DNA from 3 places in the Paenibacillus andongensis genome. Region 3 is predicted to be linked to each of the others. Evidence: predicted binding sites of a transcription regulator. Region 3 holds the regulator's gene; each other region holds the start of a gene.
What was found. The regulator NrdR, encoded in region 3, represses ribonucleotide reductase genes. The targets are predictions, from matches to a motif close to AACACNATATATNGTGTT.
Positions count from the first base shown of each region.

Region 1 (7,874 bases), 280 kb from region 3:
GCTAAAATTGTGAATCCTCCCTTCGGCAATGATCGAAGTTACGGATTCCATGATAAGATCGCGAGTTTGTTCTTTCTGTCTGTTTCTTAATTCACTGGTATAGGTTTTCCGCTTATTCGATTCATCCATCTTAGTTGAACACCTCATAAATTGAATGTATAATCTATTCATTGAATTATGAGTTTATATTATCAATGCACAATGTCTTTGTCAACAAGATTTTTCCAATTCGTAACATTCCAATGAGCTATCGTTTCAATCACGAAAGCTTCAAAGGAACGCGGGTCCCGTTGTAAGATTTCGCGTTGAAGCTCGATATCCCGTTCAGTCGCAAGGATTCCCCACTAAAAAAGTATGCTCAAGTAGATTCGGGCAGCGGAAAACATTCGTGAACACATAATATAAATCGGTTTTCATAAAAAATAGAAACTGGAACAGGATAAGCGCAGTTAAATGGCAGTTGATCAAACGGATCGTCTGCAGGGCATTCTCATTCATAACGATCAATTGCAGGTCATGAAGCCACTCGAGCCATACGCCTGCCGATAAAAAAACAATATCCCAGCACATTCCGGCTATAAAGGTGCTATATCTTTGATTTCGCGGAACAACGACAATGCCGGACATATCTGTTTCGGCGACAGGAAATATCAACCTGTGGCCGAGTCCGATACTGCAATTGACTCCAAAAAGAACGAGCGGATATCAAGTGTGCAAATTCATGAAGAAAGAGAAAAAACCAGGCTGCTGCAAGGGAATATAGGATGTTTAATGGCGTAGAAGGAGTGAGCAGGAAGTCTTTATATCTCGGGATGTATGCGGGATGAAAAAATGCGATGCCTGCAGCGGATAAAAGTATGGCGAATTTGATCTGCACGCGGCTGTTTACGATATTGCCATCCAAGCGGTACTCGAGTTTATGATCTTCTATTAGCTCTTCGACAATAGCGGAAACGTCGAAAGGCTCAGCGTATTTTTGAACCAAGATGTGTTCCGTTTCTCCGATTGTTAATCCTCGCTGTAAGTATTCAATGGTTTCGTGACCGATTGCAGGCAGTACGGTGAACGTTCTGGTTTCCGTGCGGCCAATGACCACCTCGGCATCATTTTCTTTATGAAAAACGAGCTCGTGCATCTCGATGATACTGTGTTTTCCAACCTTCATCTCCATACTTGATCCAGCCTCGCTTCAGATTTACCGAGCTTTTCCTCCTTAAAACATGACAATCAATGCTGTCCTTCGTACTCATTAACATGTCTGGCCATGACGTGGTCGGTGGAAACGTAAAGACCGGAACCAAGTAAAGTGGCAGCTACTAACAGACAAATCACAAGCTTTTTCAACATAAAACATCCCCCTTTTGAAAAACTCCGAACTCATGAATCATCTTAACAATTTGTTTTTCATCGGCCATCAATCGAAAGATATATAAACCGGTTATATTTATCAGCTATGCTTCCAATGAGCTGCCGTTTCAATCACGAAAGCTTCAAAGGAACGTGGGTCCCGTTGTAAGATTTCGTGTTGTAGCTCGATATCCCGTTCAGTCGCAAGGATTCCCCGCTCTTGGAAATATTGATACATAATTCTAAAGTCTTTCGCCATCCAATCCGGCAGAATGTTTCGCGATTGCTCGAACCATGCGTCCAAATTGTCTCCCCCATAACGGATTTCTTCCCCAATGATGTGGCTGTAGATGTCTGCTGTCGCATTTCCCGTCAGAGAGTCCGGACCGTAAATCGGGTACTCTTTCCCTTCATAACCATCCCGAAGGATCGCATTACCAGCAGCATCAGCTATATCCCTTACGTCTACGCGATTCAACCTGAAAGAACCGATCGACTGCGGATATCCGGTGATGGAGAATCGCCTCCCGGTACCAGTAATCGTTCTGAAAGAAGTTGTTAGGACGAAGAATGGTAAATGATGCCCCGGACTGACGAATGGCCTCTTCAACCGGAATCTTGCTTTTGAAATGGGGCATATGCTTGGAATCTTCCGGCATCGGCACCGATAAATACACGATTTTCTTAACGTCGGCTCTTTTGGCCGCCTCCACCGCCGCGAGACCTTGAGCGGTTTCCGTTGGAGATAGAGCATTTGCCAGAAAAATGGCATCCGCTTGATAAAGGAATGCAAGAATGAATCTTTCCAAGATGACAACGATTTGTCTCCATTCTTTAATAAACGATTTCAAATTTTGGTCATTCATAATGACTACCGAGCCTGCTTGATAACAAATACCACTCAACGAATAACATAGCCCCTTGTGCACGGGTCCATAAAGATCATAATGATTATACAATTGAGTTCTCTCCTTCAAATTTTATGGGGTCATCTGACAATCTCAACTATACGGATAAAGCGTTCATTAAACGTTGCTTCCTAAAACAAAATATAAAAAAGCACTTCCAGGAGGAGACCACTGCAAAGCCCTACTTTTGAATACAGTGGATCTTCGAAATGGAGGGTGCCTTGGGTTTAATGAAAAAAAGCAGTCCGTTCCTCGTTAGATGGCGGGCTGCTTTTCTTCTTTTAACTTGACCATTCGCTTCACATTCACGACGAATGCGGTGAGATATGCCTGTATTCGCATGCGAAATAGACCCCGGTATCTGGCTACGTCCATACCGTGGAATCTTTTCATTTCAGCATTCTTGTGTTCAATAATGGGTCTACGCTTTATCCTTTTCTTGAACGTATCACTAAGTTCGAATTCAATCTGTTCCTTGAAGTGTTCCGTCACTATCCGGATCGAGTATGTTTTGCTTTTGGATCCAGGTTTGTAACAACCTTCGCTTAATGGACATGTTTTACACTTCTCAACGTTGAAGTAAAAAACTAAAGAGCGGCTTTCTCCGCTCTGTTTTAAAAAAAAAAAAAAACTTCCATCCACATTATTAAATTTTTTTACTTTAATTTTGTTTATTGATTACCAAAATAGTCCTTTGGTAAACTCACCAATGAAATGAAGTTAAAAAACAAACCTAGACCAATATGGGTCTAGGTTTGTTTATCAACTGTGTATTTTTATACATTTCCATGCATAATTCAAGATTTGAAACAAAACCTACAAAAATATTTGAAACATTTATAGTTATTTATGAAAAATAACAAAAACCAGGGCTCCCGCCCTGGTTCAATCCTAAGAACACCTGCTGTACCCGCAGTTGATGCAATTCTTGCACCCTTCGCTGTTCACCAGCGAAGCGGATCCACACGACGGGCACAGGTCCTTCGGCGCAGCGCTAGCCGCGCTGCCGCCATGACCTGTGTGCCCAACTTCCAGAACCGGTGCTGATGCTGGCGCATCCAGCACTTCACTCGTCGCGGTCACGTAGTTCCGCGCGTCGTCTTGCTCGTTCATCACTTCGTCGTGCTGCTCGAGCGCTTTGGCAACCGCGTCTGCGATGGACTCGACGCGGTTGTTGCCGAAGCCAATGGCGCCGGAACCGCCAATGCCTTTCAAGTGCTTCACGAGCAGCTTCACTTTATCCCCGTGATCGCCATAACGCAGGAACAAGGAGCACACGCGGCCGAGTGCTTCGGACATTGCGAACACGTCGGATCCCGCTTTTCCTACGTTGAGGAAGATTTCACTCGGCGTACCGTTCATATCATTAATCGTGATATACGCCATCCCGAACGGTGTATTCACTTTATACGTTGCACCGCGTAGAATTTGTGGACGACGCTTGTATTGTTTATCGAATACTTGCTCCGTCTTCGCATCCACATCTACAGCTAGTTTACCTGATAGATTTGTAAAGCTCTCTTCTTCTTTCACGGCTTCCGCGGCAACAGCCACTGGAGCTGCTTCTGCTTTCTTCTCTTCCTTTTTGTCCGCGCTTGTACTCAATACTTGCACATCACGGCTGCCATCACGGTAGATGGTCACGCCCTTACAACCTAGATCGAAAGCCAACTCATACAAGCGTTTCGTTTCTTCCACGGTGAAGTCTGCAGGACAATTGGCTGTTTTGGAGATCGAGCTGTCTACCCATGTTTGAATCGCAGCTTGCGCTCGGATATGATCTTCCGCAGTCAAGGTCATGGAGGTTACGAAGTAGTCCGGCAGATCTTGACCCGGATTCGCATCTTTCCACTCCTGTGCGATTGGCACATATTGTTTATCAAAACCAAGGCGGCTTTGACGATAATATTCAAATGCAAAGTAAGGCTCAATTCCCGTCGATGTACCCACCATGGTCCCCGTACTTCCAGTTGGAGCTTGGGTAATTACTGTTACATTGCGCATACCATTTTGCTTAATCGCTTCGCCAACTTCTGGGAATACTTTCGTCATGTTTTTCATAAAGCCGCTCTCGAGGAACTTATCTTCAATAAACTCTTTGAAAGACCCTTTTTCACCGGCAATTTCAGCCGAAGCCAGATAAGCTTCTCTTGCCATAAAGCCATAGATTTTGTCCAAAAATACAAGCGATTCCGGACTTCCATATCGAATTTTCAATTTAATCATCAGTTCAGCAAGGCCCATAGTACCTAATCCTACGCGGCGCTCGCCTTGTTGATTCGTACGATTTTCTTCAAAATGATAAGGTGTCTTATCGATAACATTATCAAGAAAGCGAGTCGAATAACGAACGACTTTGGCCAAATCTGCCCAATCCACATCATGATTCTCCGCGTCATAAAACTTAGATAGATTAATAGCAGATAAGTTGCAAACGCCCCAAGCCGGAAGCCCCTGCTCCCCGCATGGATTCGTACAAATAATCGGATTAAAGTACCAACTGTTGGACATTTGGTTGTAGTATTCCAGGAATACAACACCAGGCTCAGCCGATTTCCAAGCGGACTCAATGATCGTATGCCAAACATCACGTGCTCTTACCGTGCGATAAGGCTTGACGGATTTACCCAGTTTTTTCCAAGCATCTAAGTTGCCATCCCATTTATCGTTGTAATCAGGGTCCGTCGTATCCGGGAAAACAAGCTCCCACTCGAGATCTTCCTTAACGGCTTTCATAAATCCATTGCTTACACAAACAGATAAATTTGCGTTCGTAATTTGACCCATCGTTGATTTCACTGTAATGAAATCCTCAAGATCTGGGTGCCAGTCGTTAATCATGAGCATAAGCGCTCCGCGACGGCTGCCGCCTTGTTCAATTAAGCCTGTTGTATAGCTGAACAAACCACCCCAAGAAACAGCACCGCTGGATGATCCATTAACACCTTTCACAACTGATCGACGTGGACGAAGGGAAGAGAGATTGATACCAACTCCACCGCCGCGTGACATAATTTCCGTCATTTCCGAGAGTGTGCTCATAATTCCGCCTCGGCTATCGTGTGGAGACGGGATCACATAGCAGTTAAATAAGGTCAGTTCATCACTTGCATCGGCACCAGCAGCAATACGTCCGCCTGGTACAAGCTTCCAATCATCAAGAATATATCTGAATTTATCTGTCCATTCTTTACGTTTCTCAGGGGTTGCTTCGACGGATGCCATTGCACCTGCCAAGCGGTTCCACATTTCTTCCGGTGTCTTCTCAATATTTAAAGTGAGCTTTTCCACTGCAGATTCAACAGTCTCGCCACTTCTTGTCTTTACTTTAACGATATTGCCATTACGACTGATAATTTCGCCAACTTCTTTGGCTGGGAATTTAGGGTCATCCTTCGTCAAAACGAGAACCGTATCGCCCACCTTGGCCAAACTCGTATCCGCATTTTTGAGTGCATAACGATCCAAAAATATTTTCTCGCTTAATCCATCCAGCTTCTTATTAGACTGTACAATCCCCATCCATAATTCCCTCCCAATAAGCTACATACTCAGCTACAACTAAAATTAAAGTTACTTTATGAAGTTTATGTAAAATTACAATATATGGTGTGCGAAATTCATTATACCTCACTATATATTGATCTTCTAATAGCTAAAGAACCAAATTTCGTTATTAAGACAACCCTTCATCATATTAGCTAATCCTTACTTACTAATTCTCTCTTTTTCGCGGTCTGAACAACTAAATTTAATCATTCAACCAAGCAAGATGAGATGCCCTTTACAGCTCGTTTTGACGTTCGTTAATTCCTCTGCTAACCTATAAATAGGATAACACATTTTATTTCTTTTTAGAACATTTGTTCGATAAATACTTTTGTGAAAATATGGGATAAGGTTCCAATACTACATTCATAAGAAAACGCTTGAGGAGATGTTGGATATGTATTTCTTTAAAAATGAATTCGTCAACAAGAAGGACATTCTTCTTTCACCTGATGATCGTGGCTACTACTTTGGAGATGGGATATACGAAGTATTCCGTGTATATAACGGGAAAATTTATGAGCAAGCTCCTCATATGCAGAGACTCCAAAGAACCGCAAGTGAAGTGCGGATAGAACTACCTTTTTCGATTGAACAAATGGGTCATATTCTCACACAGCTTATTGAAAAGAATGGTCTCAATGAAGGCACTGTTTATATGCAAATTACCAGAGGCGAAGCTCCCCGGGCACATCCTTTCCCTGCTCAATCCGAGCCCGTTCTGATGGCCTACTGCACAGAGGTGCACAGACCCCTTGCTACGATACATAATGGCATTAACGCAATCACATTAGAGGATATCCGCTGGCTGAGATGTGATCTCAAAACACTTAATCTTCTCCCCAATGTTATGGCCAAACAAGCAGCGCTTGATCACGGGGTGCAAGAAGTTGTGCTGCATCGCAGTGGCACCGTCACAGAATGCAGTGCCTCTAACTTGATGATGATCAAGGATGGCGTACTCTACACACACCCTGCTAACCATTTGATCCTTCATGGTATCACTCGGGCTGTCGTTTTGAGGTTAGCTCTTTCACAGAATATCACAGTTAAAGAAGAACCTTTTACGACGGAGCAGCTTTTGTCGGCTGATGAAGCTTTTATCACTGGAACTACCGTGGAAATTACTCCAATTTTACAGATCGATGGTAAGGCAATTGGAACCGGCGCACCAGGTCCGATTACACGTACTCTGCAAAGTGAGTTTGAACGCACTTTTGCCCAGTAGACAAAAAAGCACGATCCTTTCTTAGAAAGGTCCGTGCTTTTTTGCATTTTCGTGCTTTTAACGACGCAAATTCCACTCATCCGTGCCATATTTCTCACGTACAAGTTGCTCAGAAAGTTCAATTTCATAAGGTGTCAATGTCTCCTCAACAAGCTCCACACCAAGCCCCATTGCGATCTCACGGCGGAATGCTTCCTCCACTTGTTTGAGCGTTACCGCCTCTTTCCCTTGCGCTCGAAGCAGCTCGTTAATCGCAACAGCTTTCTTCAAAAAGCTCGTCTTCATCCGATCCGCAACCTTCTCGTTGGAGAAACGCAGCATCCGAAATAGCTGATCCGTATCCATGTCGAGCAGGATGGAGCCGTGCTGGAGTACGACATTTTTTTGCCTAACCTGCGCACTGCCGGCGACTTTGCGTCCCTCAACAACCAGCTCATACCAGGAGGGGGAATCGAAGCAGGCCGCTGATCCGGCGGATGCGTACTTCTCTTTCTCCTCATCACTCGCAAGCTGCACCATTTCTGCGCCCAGCCCTAGCGCCCGAAATCCTTGCAAAAGCCCCTCGCTCAGCACGCGATAGGCTTCCGTCACATTGCGCGGAATGCCCGGATAGTCCTCAGCAACAATAATGCTATACGTCAGCTCCTTATCGTGTAAAACAGCTCTCCCGCCGGTCGGGCGCCGTACGAAGCCAATTCCCTCATTTGCTACCGCTTCCTGATCGACTTCCGATGCCTTTTGGAAATAGCCAATCGACAGCGTTGCTGGATTCCATCCGTAGAAACGCACTGTTGGAGGAACGATTCCCTCGCTGTGTGCGGTCAGTATTGCTTCATCTAATG
Region 1 covers NZ_CP104467.1:5,479,854-5,487,727, forward strand. Annotated here, with positions in the region: gene NYR53_RS24545 (TetR/AcrR family transcriptional regulator) at 1-129, opposite strand, end outside; gene NYR53_RS24550 (hypothetical protein) at 325-570, opposite strand; gene NYR53_RS24555 (hypothetical protein) at 587-1,171, opposite strand; gene NYR53_RS24560 (Rossmann-fold NAD(P)-binding domain-containing protein) at 1,448-1,825, opposite strand; gene NYR53_RS24565 (SDR family oxidoreductase) at 1,794-2,306, opposite strand; partial or broken gene NYR53_RS24570 (transposase) at 2,511-2,837, opposite strand; gene NYR53_RS24575 (adenosylcobalamin-dependent ribonucleoside-diphosphate reductase) at 3,147-5,777, opposite strand; gene dat (D-amino-acid transaminase) at 6,202-7,032, shown strand; gene NYR53_RS24585 (lipoate--protein ligase family protein) at 7,090-7,874, opposite strand, start outside.
Region 1: the regulator NrdR is predicted to act here: its motif matches at 5,852-5,869, upstream of NYR53_RS24575 (adenosylcobalamin-dependent ribonucleoside-diphosphate reductase).

Region 2 (7,874 bases), 410 kb from region 3:
GCCTCAGCCGACGCTAGGGCGGAGCGCTTGAAAGGCCCCGCCGCTGCGCGGTAGCGGCGGGCTAGTGTAAGGTGCGGCCGGTAGGCGCGAGCCTCGGCCGGGAAGCCGTGGCGGGCGCAGACGCCCGCGACTTCGCGCTGCAGCGCAGCCAGCGCATCGAGGTCGCCGGCGATGCCCGCCCAGAGGATCGACGGCGCAGCCGGAGGTCCGAACACGCCGAGGCCCTCGGCGTGCAGGGTCAGCGGCTGCGCAGCTGCTGCAAGCTGGCGGAGGTCGGCCGCCAGCGCTTCGGCCGTCTCGGCGGATGCGTCGCCGAGGAAGCTTAACGTGACGTGGACATCCTGCGGATGTGTCCACTTTTGGAAAGGCAGCACCTTCTGGATGCTGCCTTTCCATATGTCGAGCACCCGCTGGACGTCTTGCGGGAGGCGAATGCCTACGAACAGCCGATACATCTCGGAGGCGTTCGTTGAACTTGAGGCTTTCGTTGAACTTGAGGTGTTCGTTGAACTTAAAGTGTTGGAGTTTGTAATCGTTGAGGCATTCGTGGATTTTGAGGTGTTAGAGTTTTCAGAATTTACAGCGTTTGTAGAACTTTCTCCGATTGTATCAAGCCATGTCATAAGTAAATTAAGCTCCTTTTGTATCCAAATCTGTTCACTTCTTCGTACTTCTCCTAGCATTGCCAACTGAGGTTTTACTTGATGCATGAAGAGAATATTGCTATCATAGCCATAATACAAAAAGCAAAGGTGTGGTCATTCATGGGAAATAGGGCCTATAACTTTAACGCAGGGCCTGCAGCATTACCGCTCGAAGTACTGCAGAAAGCACAAGAGGAGCTTGTCGAATTTAAAGGCATCGGCATGTCCATTATGGAAATCTCTCACCGCAGCGCGGAGTTCGAGCAAGTACATAATGAAACACAACAATTGTTGAAACAAATTTTTAGCATCCCTGATGGGTACCAAGTGCAATTTCTGCAAGGTGGTGCGAGTACACAATTCGCCATGATTCCGCTTAATTTTCTAAAGCCAGGTAAAGTAGGCAGCTATGTGCTTACAGGTGCATGGGCGGAGAAAGCTATTCAGGAAGCAAGCATTTTCGGAGAAGTTGCCATCGCTGCAAGTTCGAAAGAACAGAAATTTATGAAAATTCCGGACTTGCATGAAATCAACATTCATCCGGATTCCGCTTATCTGCATCTGACTTCGAATGAAACAATTGAAGGCGCTCAGTTCCAAAGCTTTCCGGATACAGGGAATGTGCCGTTAATTGGGGACATGTCCAGCGATATCTTGAGCCGTCCAGTTGATGTTTCTAAATTCGGTATGATCTATGCAGGTGCGCAAAAGAATCTAGGTCCTTCTGGTGTAACTGTGGTTATTGTTAAGGAAGATTTATTACAGGATCTGCCTAAAACGATTCCAACCATGCTTCGCTACGAAATCCATAGCAAAAACAATTCCCTGTACAATACACCACCCGTTTATTCCATCTACATGATGAACCTAGTATTGAAATGGATTCAGGAACAAGGTGGACTAGCTGTCATTCAGAAAAATAACCTTGAGAAATCAGGTCTCATTTATAGCGCAATCGATCAAAGCGGTGGTTTCTACCGTGGACCTGTTGATGCGGGCAGTCGTTCCGCGATGAATATCACGTTCCGCTTGCAGGATGAAGAGCTCGAGAAGAAGTTCATCAAGGAAACCGAGCAGAACGGATTTGTTGGGTTGAAGGGTCATCGCAGTGTAGGTGGTTTGAGAGCATCTACGTATAATGCTGTTCCTTATGCCTCATGCAAAGCGCTCGCTGAATTCATGAACGATTTCCAAAAACGCAACGGTTAAGAAATAAGATGAAGCTATTCACGGCACCCTCGTGTGCGTGTGAATAGCTTTTTTTGTTTCTGGATAGGAATGTGGCATCTTCACTATCAAAGACCTTAGACGGACTCTGAGACGGCTTAATGAGCCTATATTTTGGAATGGAATGGATCAATATCTAGTGAGCTCAAAGCCCTAATCTTGTATTCGACAAATTCAAAAAATCAAGTCGAAATCGAAAAAATATTTTCAAAGCCTTCCGAGCCACGTCCTGTCTAGGTTTACGTATTTTAGTAGTCAAAATGAGGCTTTTTACTCGTTGACAAACACAATATATTGATATAAATTTGAATCTATCAACTAGATATCGTAAAAAAAGCGATACACACAACCGCTAGAATTTGTGAAAAAATAGAATCAAAATCCGTGATAAACCGCATGATTGACGCCTTTTTCCTAGGTTATGCGGTCCTAAAATTCGCATATTTTGTCGAAATGACAATGGCGTATTCCATCTTGGAGTGCACGGAATGATTCATTTGTTTACTACATATAGGGTTACTTACATACGCGGTACTAGATAGAGAATAAGAGAGTGTTAGGAGAGACGAAAACCTATGCTGATTGCTTACGATTCGAAGACGGGAAATGTTCGCCGATTTATTGCTAAGCTCAAAATGCCAGCGATTCAAATTGAGGAAGCGATGAAGATGGACGAGCCTTTCGTGCTTGTTACCTATACAACCGGATTTGGTCAAGTGCCTCAGAAGGTAGCTTCTTTCTTAGAAAGCAATGCCTCTCGTCTTCTCGGAGTAGCAGCAAGTGGTAACCGCAACTGGGGAGACGGATTTGCCAAAAGCGCAGATACGATCTCACAGCAGTACGATGTGCCTGTGTTAACGAAGTTTGAGTTATCCGGCACCAAAAATGACGTAGAACGATTTGTTCAGGGGGTACATGCAATTGCGGCACATTGAGCTGAATAATTTATTGATGCAACGCGGAGCGGATGGCTTTTTCCAACTAGAGAAGGATAAAGAAGCTGTTGAAGTTTTTATGAAGGAAGTCCACAGTAAAAGCCTCACTTTCCCCGATACTTCTTCTAAAGTTCGTTATATGATCGATCATAACTATTACGAGAACGTATATGAGCGCTATACGCAAGACGAAGTTAATAGTGTTTATCAAGTGGCCCACGATAATCAATTCGAGTTCGCCTCCTACATGGCAGCTTCGAAATTTTATACAGATTACGCTTTACGCAGTGATGACAAGTCTTTATATCTGGAACATTTCCCGGATCGCGTTGCGATTGTTGCTTTGTACTTGGGACGTGGGAACGTAGAAACAGCGCGTGTTCTGGCTGTCTCAATGATGGAACAACGCTTGCAACCAGCAACACCGACGTTCCTGAATGCAGGTAAGAGCCGCCGAGGCGAAATGGTATCCTGCTTCCTGCTAGAGATGGACGACTCTCTTAATTCTATTAACTACGTACTAGCTACCTGCATGCAGCTTTCCAAAATTGGCGGTGGCGTAGCCGTAAACTTGTCCAAGCTTCGTGGACGCGGTGAATCCATTAAAGGTGTGGAACGTGCCGCAAAAGGGATAATGCCGGTACTTAAGCTCATGGAAGATGCCTTCTCCTATGCAGATCAAATGGGTCAGCGCAAGGGTTCAGGAGCTGCTTACTATAACATTTTCGGCTGGGACGTTATGGAGTTCCTGGATAGTAAGAAAATTAACGCGGATGAGAAATCTCGTCTGAAAACATTATCCATCGGTCTTATTGTACCGAACAAGTTCTACAAGTTGGCTGAAGAGAACAAGCCGCTGCATGTATTTGCTCCTTACACGGTGCTGCAAGCCTATGGTAAGCATTTGGACGATCTCGATCTCGATGACATGTACGATGAGCTTTTGGCCAATCCGAAAGTGAAGAAGAAGGTTGTCATGAGTGCGCGTGACATGCTAGTTAAAATTGCGACTACCCAACTGGAATCCGGTTATCCATATATGATGAACCGTACGAATGCCAACAAGGATCATGCCCTGAAAGGTATCGGTACGATTAAAATGTCTAATCTCTGTACAGAGATTTTCCAACTGCAAGAAACTTCGGAAATCAACGATTACGGTCAAGATGACCTTATTCTTAGAGATATCAGCTGTAACCTGGCTTCCATGAACATTGCCAACGTAATGGATCGTAAGAAGCTGCGCGAAACCGTTCACGAGGGCATGATTGCTTTGACTTCTGTTAGTGACATGACGACGATCAGCAATGCGCCTGGTGTTGCCAAAGCGAACCGTGAGCTGCACTCTGTTGGTCTCGGTGTTATGAATCTTCATGGCTACTTGTCTAAGAACAAAATTAGCTATGAGAGTAATGAAGCCAAAGATTTCGTCCGTACGTTCTTCATGGCTATGAACTATTATTCGATTGAGAAAAGTATGGAAATTGCCAAATCGTCGGGACAAACCTTTGAAGGCTTTGAGCAATCCGAATATGCGAATGGTGCTTATTTCAACCGGTACACAGAAACGGATTACCGTCCCCTTACGGATAAAGTGAAGTCTTTGTTTGAGGGAATGCCGATTCCATCACCAAGCGACTGGGCCAAGTTAAAAGAAGATGTAAAAGTGAATGGTCTTTATCATGCTTACCGATTGGCTGTAGCTCCAACACAAAGTATTTCTTATATTCAAAATGCAACTTCGAGTGTCATGCCGATTGTAGAACCTATCGAGACTCGAACATACGCGAACTCAACAACGTACTATCCGATGCCTTTCATGGCACGTGATAATTTCTTTTACTATAAATCAGCTTATCAAATGGACCAATTCAAGATTCTTGATCTTATTGCTGAAATTCAAACGCACGTGGATCAAGGGATTTCAACCATTTTGCACGTAAATAGTGATGTTTCAACAAGACAACTTGCTAAACTATACCTCTATGCGGCACACAAAGGACTTAAATCGCTCTACTACACGCGAACAAATCAGCTATCCGTTGAGGAATGCGTCAGCTGCTCGGTGTAATTTGGAAGGGGATTGAAAATATATGAGTACGGCCACTACCCTAAATAATGCCAAGAAAGCTGTGAACTGGAATCGTCCCGATGATGATTTTACGATCACTTTCTGGAATCAAAATATTATGCAGTTCTGGACAGATGAGGAAATCCCATTATCTGATGATAAAATGTCATGGATCACATTAAGCGGTGCGGAGCGTGAGCTTTACATGAAAGTACTCGGGGGCCTTACGCTGCTCGATACCATGCAAGGCGGCGTTGGCATGCCGAAGATTCTTGAACATGTCGATGGGCTCCAGCGCAAAGCTGTGCTAAGCTTCATGGGTATGATGGAACAAATACATGCGAAGTCATACAGCAGTATTTTCACCACGTTGTCTACAACGGAAGAAATCAATGAGCTGTTCCTTTGGGTGGAACGCAATCCTTACTTGCAGTTCAAGGCAAATAAGATTTCCCATTTCTACGAAAACATTGGAACTCCTAAAGAGCTGTATTTGGCTATGGCAGCATCTGTCCTGCTCGAAAGCTACTTGTTCTATAGCGGCTTCTATTATCCGCTTTACTTAGCCGGACAGGGTAAAATGACGAGCAGTGGTGAAATCATCGATTTGATTTTACGCGATGAGAGTATTCACGGTCTGTATATCGGTGTATTGGCACAAGAGGTTTATGCAGAGTTAAGCCCTGCTGAGCAGGATGAGGCGTATGCGACATTGTGCGCCCTGCTGAAGGAGCTTCATGCCAATGAGGAAAGCTATACTGAAAGTCTCTACGGATCTTTGGGCTTGGCAGAAGAAGTGAAAGCTTTCTTACGCTACAATGCGAATAAAGCGTTCATGAACTTGGGTGTAGATCCCATGTTCGAAGAAGAGGATATTAATCCGATTGTTCTTAACGGTCTGAGCACGAAGACGAAGCAGCATGACTTTTTCTCGAAAAAAGGGAACGGCTATGTCCGCACGATTCACGTTGAAGCGTTGACGGATGATGATTTCCTTTTTGGGGATTGAATATACAGAAGGACCTGACGGTTTTCGTCAGGTCCTTTGTTGTTCAGAAGATGTTGTAAAAAACCTCTCTCCTCTGATTGTTTCATAATGTAATGTACAACAAATTGGGCTTCATAGAGGCCATTTCGCCATAAATGGGTTCGAAATGTTGTACAAACTGCAACATCAAAGAGTAAAATTGCCTTTGGGCGTGTGAAATGTTGTAGAAATTACAACATGGGTAACCACTATAGCCCTTACGAAGCCTCTGAAGAAGAGGTGAATTCCATTCAAATGTTCGGAAAAAATGAAATAACTTCAATCCTTCGATATTTTCTGTATAATGGTGGTGAAAGCAGTTACATCATGGCGATGAGGGGTAATCCAATGAGTCTTGCTCGAATCCGGTTCAACAAACGCAGTGTTATTGTCACGTGGCTCATCTCATATATCTCTGTACTTTTGATCCCGATTATTATAAGTGGGATTCTATACGCAGCAGCCTGGCACGTCGTGGAATCGGAAGTCAACCGTGCGAACAATTCAGCTCTGGAGCAGATGGAACAGGCGATAGATAACAGCCTTCGCGGTATAGAACGATTAAGCTTGGAAATTGCTTTGAGTAAATTGGTAACCGGTTTCATGAACACGGTGAAGCCTTTGACGGATAACGACTATTACGATCTGGTCAGCATCGCTAACGATCTGCGGGTATACCAGACAGCGAATGATTTCATTGAACAAATCTACATCTACTACAGGAACAGCGACACGGTGATATCCACACGTGATCACACAAACAGCCGCATGCTGTACGAAAAGATACGCGAGAAAGACGGGATGAGTTATGAGGAGTGGGCTAAGTTCTTTGAGAAGCCTTACATCCAGGAATATGCACCCATCACGTTTAGGGAAGACGGCCATGCAGTCAAAGCAGTGATGTATGCGAAATCCGTCATACTCGCCAACCCGGATCATCCAGGCGCGGTCATCATGTTTGTGATTAAGGATTCGAAGCTTCTGGATAATATCCCATCCACGTCGGATAAAACCTCGATAGCTGTTTTAGATAAGGAAAACCGTCTAGTTGCTTCAACTGGCTTTGAATCTAGGATGGACTTTCTGGATTACGATAAGCTTTCTGGTAAAAATGGGATGTTTCTCAGTGCGGATTCCGGCAAAAGGTCAGCCGTTTCCTATATCACCTCTAGCAGCACAGGGTGGAAATACATATCAACGATTCCCGCCGAATTATTTGACGATAAGATGAAATACATGAAGAAGCTGATTTACGCCAGTGTGATCTTGAGCCTTATCATGGGGGGACTTGTCACCTATCTCTTTTTGAGAAAAAATTATGGCCCAATCAACTTGCTTATTCGGAGCTTTTCTGTGAAATCAGGGATATCCTTTCATGAAGGCTCGAATGAGTACGGATTTTTACAGGATGCGTTGAACAATACGTTCGCAGAAAAAGAACAGATTGACCGCCGGCTGCATCAGCATCGTGATGCTATTCGTTCGCATTTTCTTCAGGGGCTGCTGAAAGGCCGTTTGGAACAAAATGTCCCCATACACGAATCGCTTGCAGCTCACGATATTCAGCTGGCATCGCCGTATTTTGCTGTTCTGTTATTCCACATCGAGCATTTCGGCAAGTTTGAGATCGACGAATATGCGGCTCCCGAGAAGGTGAGGATGCTGCATTTCATTATTATGAACGTCGCTGAAGAAGTGATCGGTCATCACAATCGGGCCTTCATTACGGAAGTAGACAATATGCAAGCGTGCATCGTAAATTTCGGGACAGATCCGGATTCGCAAGAGTTGAAGCACATTGCCGAGCAGGTGAAATCATTCTTGCTGGACCATTTCCATGTCCATTTGACTGTGGCGATCAGCGGCATCCATCAGGAGATGTATGGGATCCCTACAGCTTACCAGCAAACCTTGGCAGCCTTGGAGTACAGGCTCGTTATGGGGAGCGGAGAAATTATTGGGTACGAGGA
Region 2 covers NZ_CP104467.1:6,166,796-6,174,669, reverse strand. Annotated here, with positions in the region: gene thpR (RNA 2',3'-cyclic phosphodiesterase) at 1-710, opposite strand, end outside; gene serC (3-phosphoserine/phosphohydroxythreonine transaminase) at 765-1,853, shown strand; gene nrdI (class Ib ribonucleoside-diphosphate reductase assembly flavoprotein NrdI) at 2,447-2,806, shown strand; gene nrdE (class 1b ribonucleoside-diphosphate reductase subunit alpha) at 2,793-4,877, shown strand; gene nrdF (class 1b ribonucleoside-diphosphate reductase subunit beta) at 4,900-5,886, shown strand; gene NYR53_RS27550 (helix-turn-helix domain-containing protein) at 6,253-7,874, shown strand, end outside.
Region 2: the regulator NrdR is predicted to act here: its motif matches at 2,155-2,172, upstream of nrdI (class Ib ribonucleoside-diphosphate reductase assembly flavoprotein NrdI).

Region 3 (7,874 bases):
AAAATATAAGTTAAATTTAACCTATGTAAAAAAGTTGTTAATCATAAAGTTATAGATTAAAATGAACCTATTACATAAAAACAATTCATTATACGAGGAGTTGTCGTCCACATGAGCTCAATTCGCTATGCCCTCCTTACCTTATTGGCTCGCGAGCCTCTTAGCGGTTATGATATCAAGCAGCAGATGAACAGTCGAATCGGACCTTTTTGGAAAGTAGGCAGCAATCAAGTATATCCTGAACTGTCAAAAATGGAGGCCGAAGGCTTGGTGGCCCTGCAAACTGTAGAGCAGCTTAGCTATCGCCCTGCCAGGAAATTGTATGAGATAACAGAGGTTGGTCGTGAGGCGTTAATTCAATGGACGCTAAATCCGGAGGAAGTTGAAAATGTTCGTGATGACTTTCTTTTGAAAGCTTATAATTCATGGTTGATTGAGCCAGAGAAGATGATCATACGAATTGAGGAGAAAAAGAAGCAGCACCAAGAGCGTTTAACCGCCTATCTGGACAAGGTTGCGGAGCTTACGCAATTACTTGGTCATTCCAAGGGCGATCAACCTCTTGATTCGAGCATCTCGGTGGTGGAATTCGGCATTGAATATGAACGTATGTATATGGATTGGTGCGATAAGCTCATAGAAAAGCTGCAAAAAATTCATAGTGAATGAAATATTGACAATAAAATTAATGAATGTTATAAAAGTAAGGAATGGCACTCAGCAATTGAGAGTGCTAATAACCATCTCTGACTAATTTCTACATATTTGAAAGGAGATCTCCCATTGGAAAAGAAACAGTTTCAAGCCGAATCCAAACGCTTATTGGAAATGATGATCAATTCGATTTATACGCAAAGAGAGATATTTCTAAGAGAGCTTATCTCCAATGCCAGTGATGCTATCGACAAAATTTACTACAAAGCTTTGACCGATGACACGTTGGTTTTTGACAAAGATAGTTATTTCATCAAAGTGATTGCCGATAAAACGAATCGCACACTCACACTTCGTGATACAGGTATTGGGATGACAAAGGAAGATTTGGAGAATAACCTGGGGATCATTGCGAAGAGCGGATCTTTGGCCTTCAAAAAAGAAAATGAAGCAAAGGACGGTCACAATATCATCGGCCAGTTCGGCGTTGGCTTCTATTCAGCTTTTATGGTTGCAGATGTCGTTACGGTTATTAGTAGAGCGCTAGGCAGCGATGTAGCTTACAAGTGGGAGTCCACTGGTGCTGATGGCTACACGATTGAAACGGCGGAGAAAGACGAAGTGGGCACGGAGATTATCCTGAAAATTAAGGATAATACGGAAGATGAGAATTTCGATGAGTATTTAGACGAGTATCGTTTAAAAGCGATCATCAAAAAGTATTCCGATTTCATCCGTTACCCTATTAAAATGGATATTACCGGAAAAAGGCTGAAAGAAGGCAGCGAAAGCGACTTCGAGGATTACCAAGAAGAGCAGCATGTCAACAGCATGGTTCCAATCTGGAGAAAAAACAAAAGTGAACTGACTCCGGAAGATTACGAGAAATTCTATCACGAGAAACATTACGGCTTCGATAAGCCGCTTAAACATATTCACGTCAGCGCAGATGGCGCTGTCGTCTATCAAGCAATCCTCTTTATCCCGGAAAATATCCCTTTTGACTATTATTCCAAAGAGTACGAAAAGGGCTTGGAGCTCTACGCCAATGGCGTATTGATCATGAACAAATGTGCAGACTTACTTCCTGACTATTTCAGCTTCGTTAAAGGAATGGTTGATTCCGAAAGCCTGTCGCTCAACATTTCCAGAGAAATGCTGCAGCATGACCGTCAATTGAAGCTGATTGCCAAGAACATTTCGAGCAAAATCAAAGGCCAGCTGCAAAGCCTGCTGAAGGACGAAAGGGAGAAATATGAGCAATTCTACAAATCCTTCGGCCGTCAGCTCAAATTCGGTGTCTACAGCGATTACGGAAGCCATAAGGACGTCTTGCAGGATCTATTGATGTTCCATTCCTCCAAGGAGAAAAAGCTGGTTACGCTCGACGAGTACGTAGCAAGAATGCCGGAAGATCAGAAGTACATTTACTACGCTTCCGGTGAATCGATGGAAAGAATCGATAAGCTACCACAAACAGAGCTTGTCACTGATAAAGGCTATGAGATTTTGTATTTCACCGATGATATCGATGAATTCGCGATCAAAATGATCATGACCTACAAAGAAAAAGAGTTTAAATCCGTTTCAAGCGGCGATCTTGGTATTGAAGTTGATGACAACCAATCAGAAACCGATGCTGACAAAAATGACAACAAAGAGCTTTTCGATTATATGAAAAATCTGTTGTCAGGCAAAGTTTCAAACGTAAAAGCATCCAAGCGTCTCAAAAAACACCCTGTGTGCTTATCGACAGACGGCGATGTGACGATCGAAATGGAAAAAATCTTAAATGCGATGCCGAATAATCCTAACGTGAAGGCTGAGAAGGTACTGGAAATCAACATCAATCACGAAGTGTTCGCATCCTTAAAAGACGCATATGACAAAGATAAAGAGAAGCTGAATCTTTATACAGCCCTGCTGTACAATCAAGCGCTCTTAATCGAAGGTTTGCCTCTTCAAGATCCAGTTGAATTCACGAACGATATTTGCAAAATCATGGTTTAATATATCAAAGCACTACAACGATGACACTGTTGTAGTGCTTTTTTTATACGATCAACCACTCTTATAGTCGGGAAAGGTTTCCTTTACCTCATATTGTTTCTTCGAGTCCGAGTTTGCATACACATAAGCCAATAACCGATCTTGATCAATTCCCAGAGAGCTAGCCACTTTTACGATATCTAATTCATAAGAAATGCTTGGAATTTGATTGGACTTGACGGACATATGCTTCAACCATCCTTCGAATAATGTAATTAATGGAAACTCAATCCGTAAATATGATATAGTTTTCTTACAAACATAAATCGGTACGATAAAGGCAAAACCACTGAAAAGTGGTGACGCAAAGCTACAGGGACTAAAATGGCATTCTTGAATGTCCAAAATGTCAGCCAGCTACCGCCTCCGTCCGATTGTATGTAGAAAGACTAGGAGGGAACAAAGATGATGGGAAAAATTACGGTGGATGGTAGAATGAGTTTAGATGTACAGCAATTAATTGATAACTTGCATCTTCCAGAAAGTGATCTTTTGGATATGTTCTCCTTTAAGTTTGATAACAACGTTTTAACGCAGGATGAAGCTATTCGGTTTATTCATTTTCTCAGAAGTGAACTGGACAAACGGACTCAATAAAGGAATTATGCACGAAAGCATACAAAAATACAGTCGGTTGATGTCTAAAGATTTATTTTTTTCAAATAAATTTTAATCGCATGATTGCTGATTTCACGGGAAAAACTAAGAAAAGACAACGGGAATCCCGCTGTCTTTTTCTTAGTTTTTGTCATATTTAGAGATTAATTTATTCATTTTGGCTTTATTTATCCCGGAGCAGTCCGGTGTCATGCTTTCCCAATATTTGCGTAAGCTCCTTCAAGAACATATTTATGTCCTTAAACTGTCGGTATACGGAGGCAAAGCGAATGTACGCCACTTCATCGACGGGGTACAGCTGTTCCATGACGATTTCTCCAATGCTTAAACTATCCACTTCAGCGTGAGCCGTGGTGCGAAGCTGCATTTCCACTTCAGATACCATCATCTCAAGCCTCTCCATCGATACCGGGCGCTTCTCACAAGCTCGAATCAAGCCTCTTAATACTTTCTCTCGACTAAATTCTTCCCTACTTCCATCTTTCTTAATCACGATTAAAGGCGTTTCTTCCACCATCTCAAATGTGGTGAATCTTCTTGCGCACTTCTCACATTCTCGACGACGACGAATCGATTTGTTTTCATTGGCTGAACGTGAATCAAGAACTTTCGTACCGGAATAGTCACAGAACGGACACTTCATTCGCTATCTCTCCTTTCTCTTCTTTCTCTTCTTTGATCTATTACCATATGTTACATGTCATGAACTTAGGAGATATGCACACAATACTATTACCAAACGACAAGGAGGTGAACAGACATGGGCGCAGGACAATCCCGCAGCAGCAATACATTAGTCGTTCCTCAAGCTAACGCAGCGTTGGATCAGTTGAAATACGAAGTAGCTCAAGAGCTAGGTATCGCCATCCCTCAAGATGGATATATGGGCAATATGGCTACTCGTGATGCTGGTTCTATTGGTGGTAACATCACTCGTCGACTGGTACAAATCGCAGAACAATCCTTGGCTGGTCAATTCAAGTAATCTTGAAGATTAGCTAATGAATCTGCAAAACAGGAAGTATTGGACTCTAAGCCCCCACAAGGAGCTAGTCCAATGCTTCTTTGTTTATGAAGAGAAGGTAGTCTTCTTCCCCCATTGCTCCGAGTATAGCTTCGTGTATTTCTCGTAATAATAGAGCACTCGCTGCACATAATGACGTGTTTCTCCGAATGGTATTTGATTAATATGCGCTTCCGAACCATCCCAGATGTCATTTTGCTTCCATTTATTCACATTCCCTTGACCTGCATTATAAGCCGCAATCGCATAAATTAAATTACCATTATAATGCTTTTTTAGCCAGCTTAAATACCAAGAACCAAGATTAATATTTACGTCCACTTTTAATAAATCTTCCTGCACATGAGGACCTAAATTCGTAGATTCTACAATCCAGTCTGCTGTGTCAGGCATAAGCTGCATCAGGCCAAGTGCGCCTTTTCTTGACTCCAAATGATATTTGTAATTCGTCTCAACTTTAATAATCGCAGCAATTAAAAATGGATCTATATTGTGTTTCGCCGCGCTCTGCCTAATTTCCTGCTCAAAGTAGATCGGGTACAGCTTTCTTCCGATAAAATCGCTATTCATAAAGAGAACCAGAACAAAAAAGACAAGAAGCAAGGCAAAAACTCTTTTTTTTCGTAAAAAGGTCATGAAAGCCCCTTCTCTAGCCAAAACCGCTCCACTTCAGCGAAAGTTTCTTCCCAAGTACCGCTGTTGTCAATGACAACATCCGCGTATTTACGTTTCTCCTCAATGGACATTTGAGCTTCAATGCGATTATTCGCCGCACTTTCCGTCAGTCCATCTCTTTGCATAAGCCGCTCCAACTGGATAGAACGCGGCACATAAACAACCATAACCTCATGAAACATGAAGGATAAATTAGATTCGATTAATAAAGGGACATCGACCACAACAAGCTTGTCCGGGAACTGCCTTTCATAGGCTTCCATCTGTTCGCGTATTTGTGCACGAATTGGCGGATGTAGAATACTTTCCAGCTGCTTGCGCGCCTCGGTATTCCCAAAAATGATCTCGCCAAGCTTCTTGCGATGCAGTGAGCCGTCTGGCTGAAGAACGGCTTGTCCAAAATGTGCAGCAACCTGTTCAAGAACAGGGCTGCCGGGCTCAACGACATCGCGGGCTATCATATCCGCATCTACTAATAGGGCGCCGCGGCTAACCAGCATGGTGCTAACCGTACTTTTGCCGCAAGCGATTCCTCCTGTTAACCCGATATTCATGGGTATCTCTCCTAATCGTTTTCCACTCGGAAAACTTTCTCATATCCCAAGGATTTACGAAATGAATGACTTCCTAGTAAAGAGAAATGCTATAACATTTTCAAAAGTCCCATGATGATGAGTACACATCCCGGAAGTACAGACAGTTTCTTCATCCAATTCATCTCCGAATACCGTAAACCAAACCGCAAACCAATTGCAATAAATGAACCACTTGATATCGAAATGACAGAAGCCGTTAACAGTGGAACGAATCCAATTAATGCGGCTCCAATGCCTGCACCGAACGCATCTAAAGATAACGCCAAACCAAGCAAGGTAGCCTCTGAAGCTGAAATATTACCCGATTTGTCAACGTCTGCTATGGATGGTGTGCGCAAAATTTGAATAACCAGTCCGAAGCGTTTCAGCTCAATATTCAATATTTCCTTCGTTCGCTGCAAAGTATCAAACGTTAGAATCTCTCCAGAACCAGTGTGCTTCCCCTCTGATGAAGGTTGAACACTGCTTATTGATGCTTGATCTACAGATAAGACTCCCTCTCGTTCCTGTTTCTCTTGCGACTTTTGTTGTCTCGTTTGTACTAATGCCCAGATACCAATCCCGATCAAGACAAGAGCACCGATACGCTTAGCTACCAAGGGAGACATGAAGGAAGACATCAGAACACCGATCTGCATCGAGCTGTAGATAATGATACCTGACCAAAGCGATATAATCGCAATAGATAGGAACGGAATTCGTATTTTACGTAAGCCATACATCACTCCGACGCCGAAGCCGTCCAAAGAAACTGCGAAAGCAAGAATAAGTAGTGAAACTACAGGAAGCATAATACCCCTCCTAAGAGTTTTACCTAGAAACTAGCTTATAAGCCGTTAATCTAGGCTAAGTACTCCATATCATATGGGAAGGGCAGGCTTCACGTGCCTATTTCTCTAACTTCTTTCGGGTTCTCGTCTTCTTTAGCGGTTGACAGGTTGGGCAAATATGCGTACCTCTGCCGCCAACAACGGTCTTATAAATCTCGCTCCCGCATGTTTTACACGGTTGAGACTGTCGGCCATAAATGTTCAGTTGATGCTGGAACAAGCCAATTTCGCCTTGTCCATTCACGTACGATTTAATCGAGGATCCTCCCACTTCAACCGATTCACGAAGCGTACGAATGATGGCGGAGTGAAGGAGTTCGAGCTCCGTCTTGCTCAGTGAAGAGGCTTCGCGTTCGGGATGGATGCCAGCCAAGAAAAGGGACTCGTCTACATAAATATTCCCGATTCCCACGATATATTCTTGATTGAGCAGCAGTGGTTTAATCTTCGTCGAACGATGAGCGATCCGGTCTCGAAAAGCCTCGAAGGTGAAGTCTTCATCTAACGGCTCAAGTCCGAGCTTATGCAGAGGAGGCTGCGTGAGCTCTTCGCCCTTGGGGAACAGATGCATCGTTCCAAATTGTCTAACATCCTTATAGCGGAGCTCGCTGCCATCGGTGAAACGGAACAACACATGGGTGTGCGGCTCCAACGGATCTTCACCGTCATACAGGCCGTACCGTCCTTCCATACGCAGATGCGAAACCATGACGTAATCGGTAAGTATGAAGCGCAGAAATTTCCCTCTGCGTTCTATGGTCTCAACGGTCTGACCTTGCAGCATAACCTCAAACATATGAATATCGTCCGGCTTTTGGATAATGCGAGGCAGTCTGACCTGAACATGCTCAATCGTTTTACCGGTGATTAAATTGTTCAGCGTTCGTCTGACCGTTTCGACTTCGGGTAGTTCAGGCACGGATGTTCACCTCTTTTTGTGTTGTTAATTGTGATTGAGAGGCTGAGGTGCCAGATTGGCTCGCTCAGCGGTAAAATCCGATCGGCTCACCGATTCGGCGTGCTATTACTTAGCGTCATACCAAGTAAGGCCGAAGTCAACATCCGCGCTCAGCGGGACATCCAGCTTAAGGGCTGAGGCCATGACTTCCGGTACTACGCGGCGCATGGTCTCCAGCTCCTCTTCTGGGACTTCAAAGACAAGCTCATCGTGTACTTGAAGCAGCATGCGGCTTTTGAGTCCATCTTGTTTCAAACGGTCGGCCATCTGAACCATGGCCAGTTTAATGATATCGGCAGCCGTACCTTGAATCGGCGTATTCATGGCTGTTCGTTCTGCAAAGGAACGAAGATTAAAGTTCGATGCTGTGATCTCGGGAAGATAACGGCGGCGCTGCAGCAAGGTCGTGACATAACCGTCCCTGCGAGCATCCTTCACGATCTCATCCATATATTTGCGAACCCCTTGGA
Region 3 covers NZ_CP104467.1:5,756,107-5,763,980, forward strand. Annotated here, with positions in the region: gene NYR53_RS25825 (PadR family transcriptional regulator) at 112-669, shown strand; gene htpG (molecular chaperone HtpG) at 784-2,664, shown strand; gene NYR53_RS25835 (hypothetical protein) at 2,716-2,889, opposite strand; cyclic di-GMP riboswitch class I at 2,973-3,068, shown strand; gene NYR53_RS25840 (hypothetical protein) at 3,109-3,300, shown strand; gene nrdR (transcriptional regulator NrdR) at 3,485-3,964, opposite strand; gene NYR53_RS25850 (alpha/beta-type small acid-soluble spore protein) at 4,082-4,306, shown strand; gene NYR53_RS25855 (lytic transglycosylase domain-containing protein) at 4,391-4,981, opposite strand; gene coaE (dephospho-CoA kinase) at 4,978-5,574, opposite strand; gene NYR53_RS25865 (MntP/YtaF family protein) at 5,664-6,407, opposite strand; gene mutM (DNA-formamidopyrimidine glycosylase) at 6,505-7,365, opposite strand; gene polA (DNA polymerase I) at 7,471-7,874, opposite strand, start outside.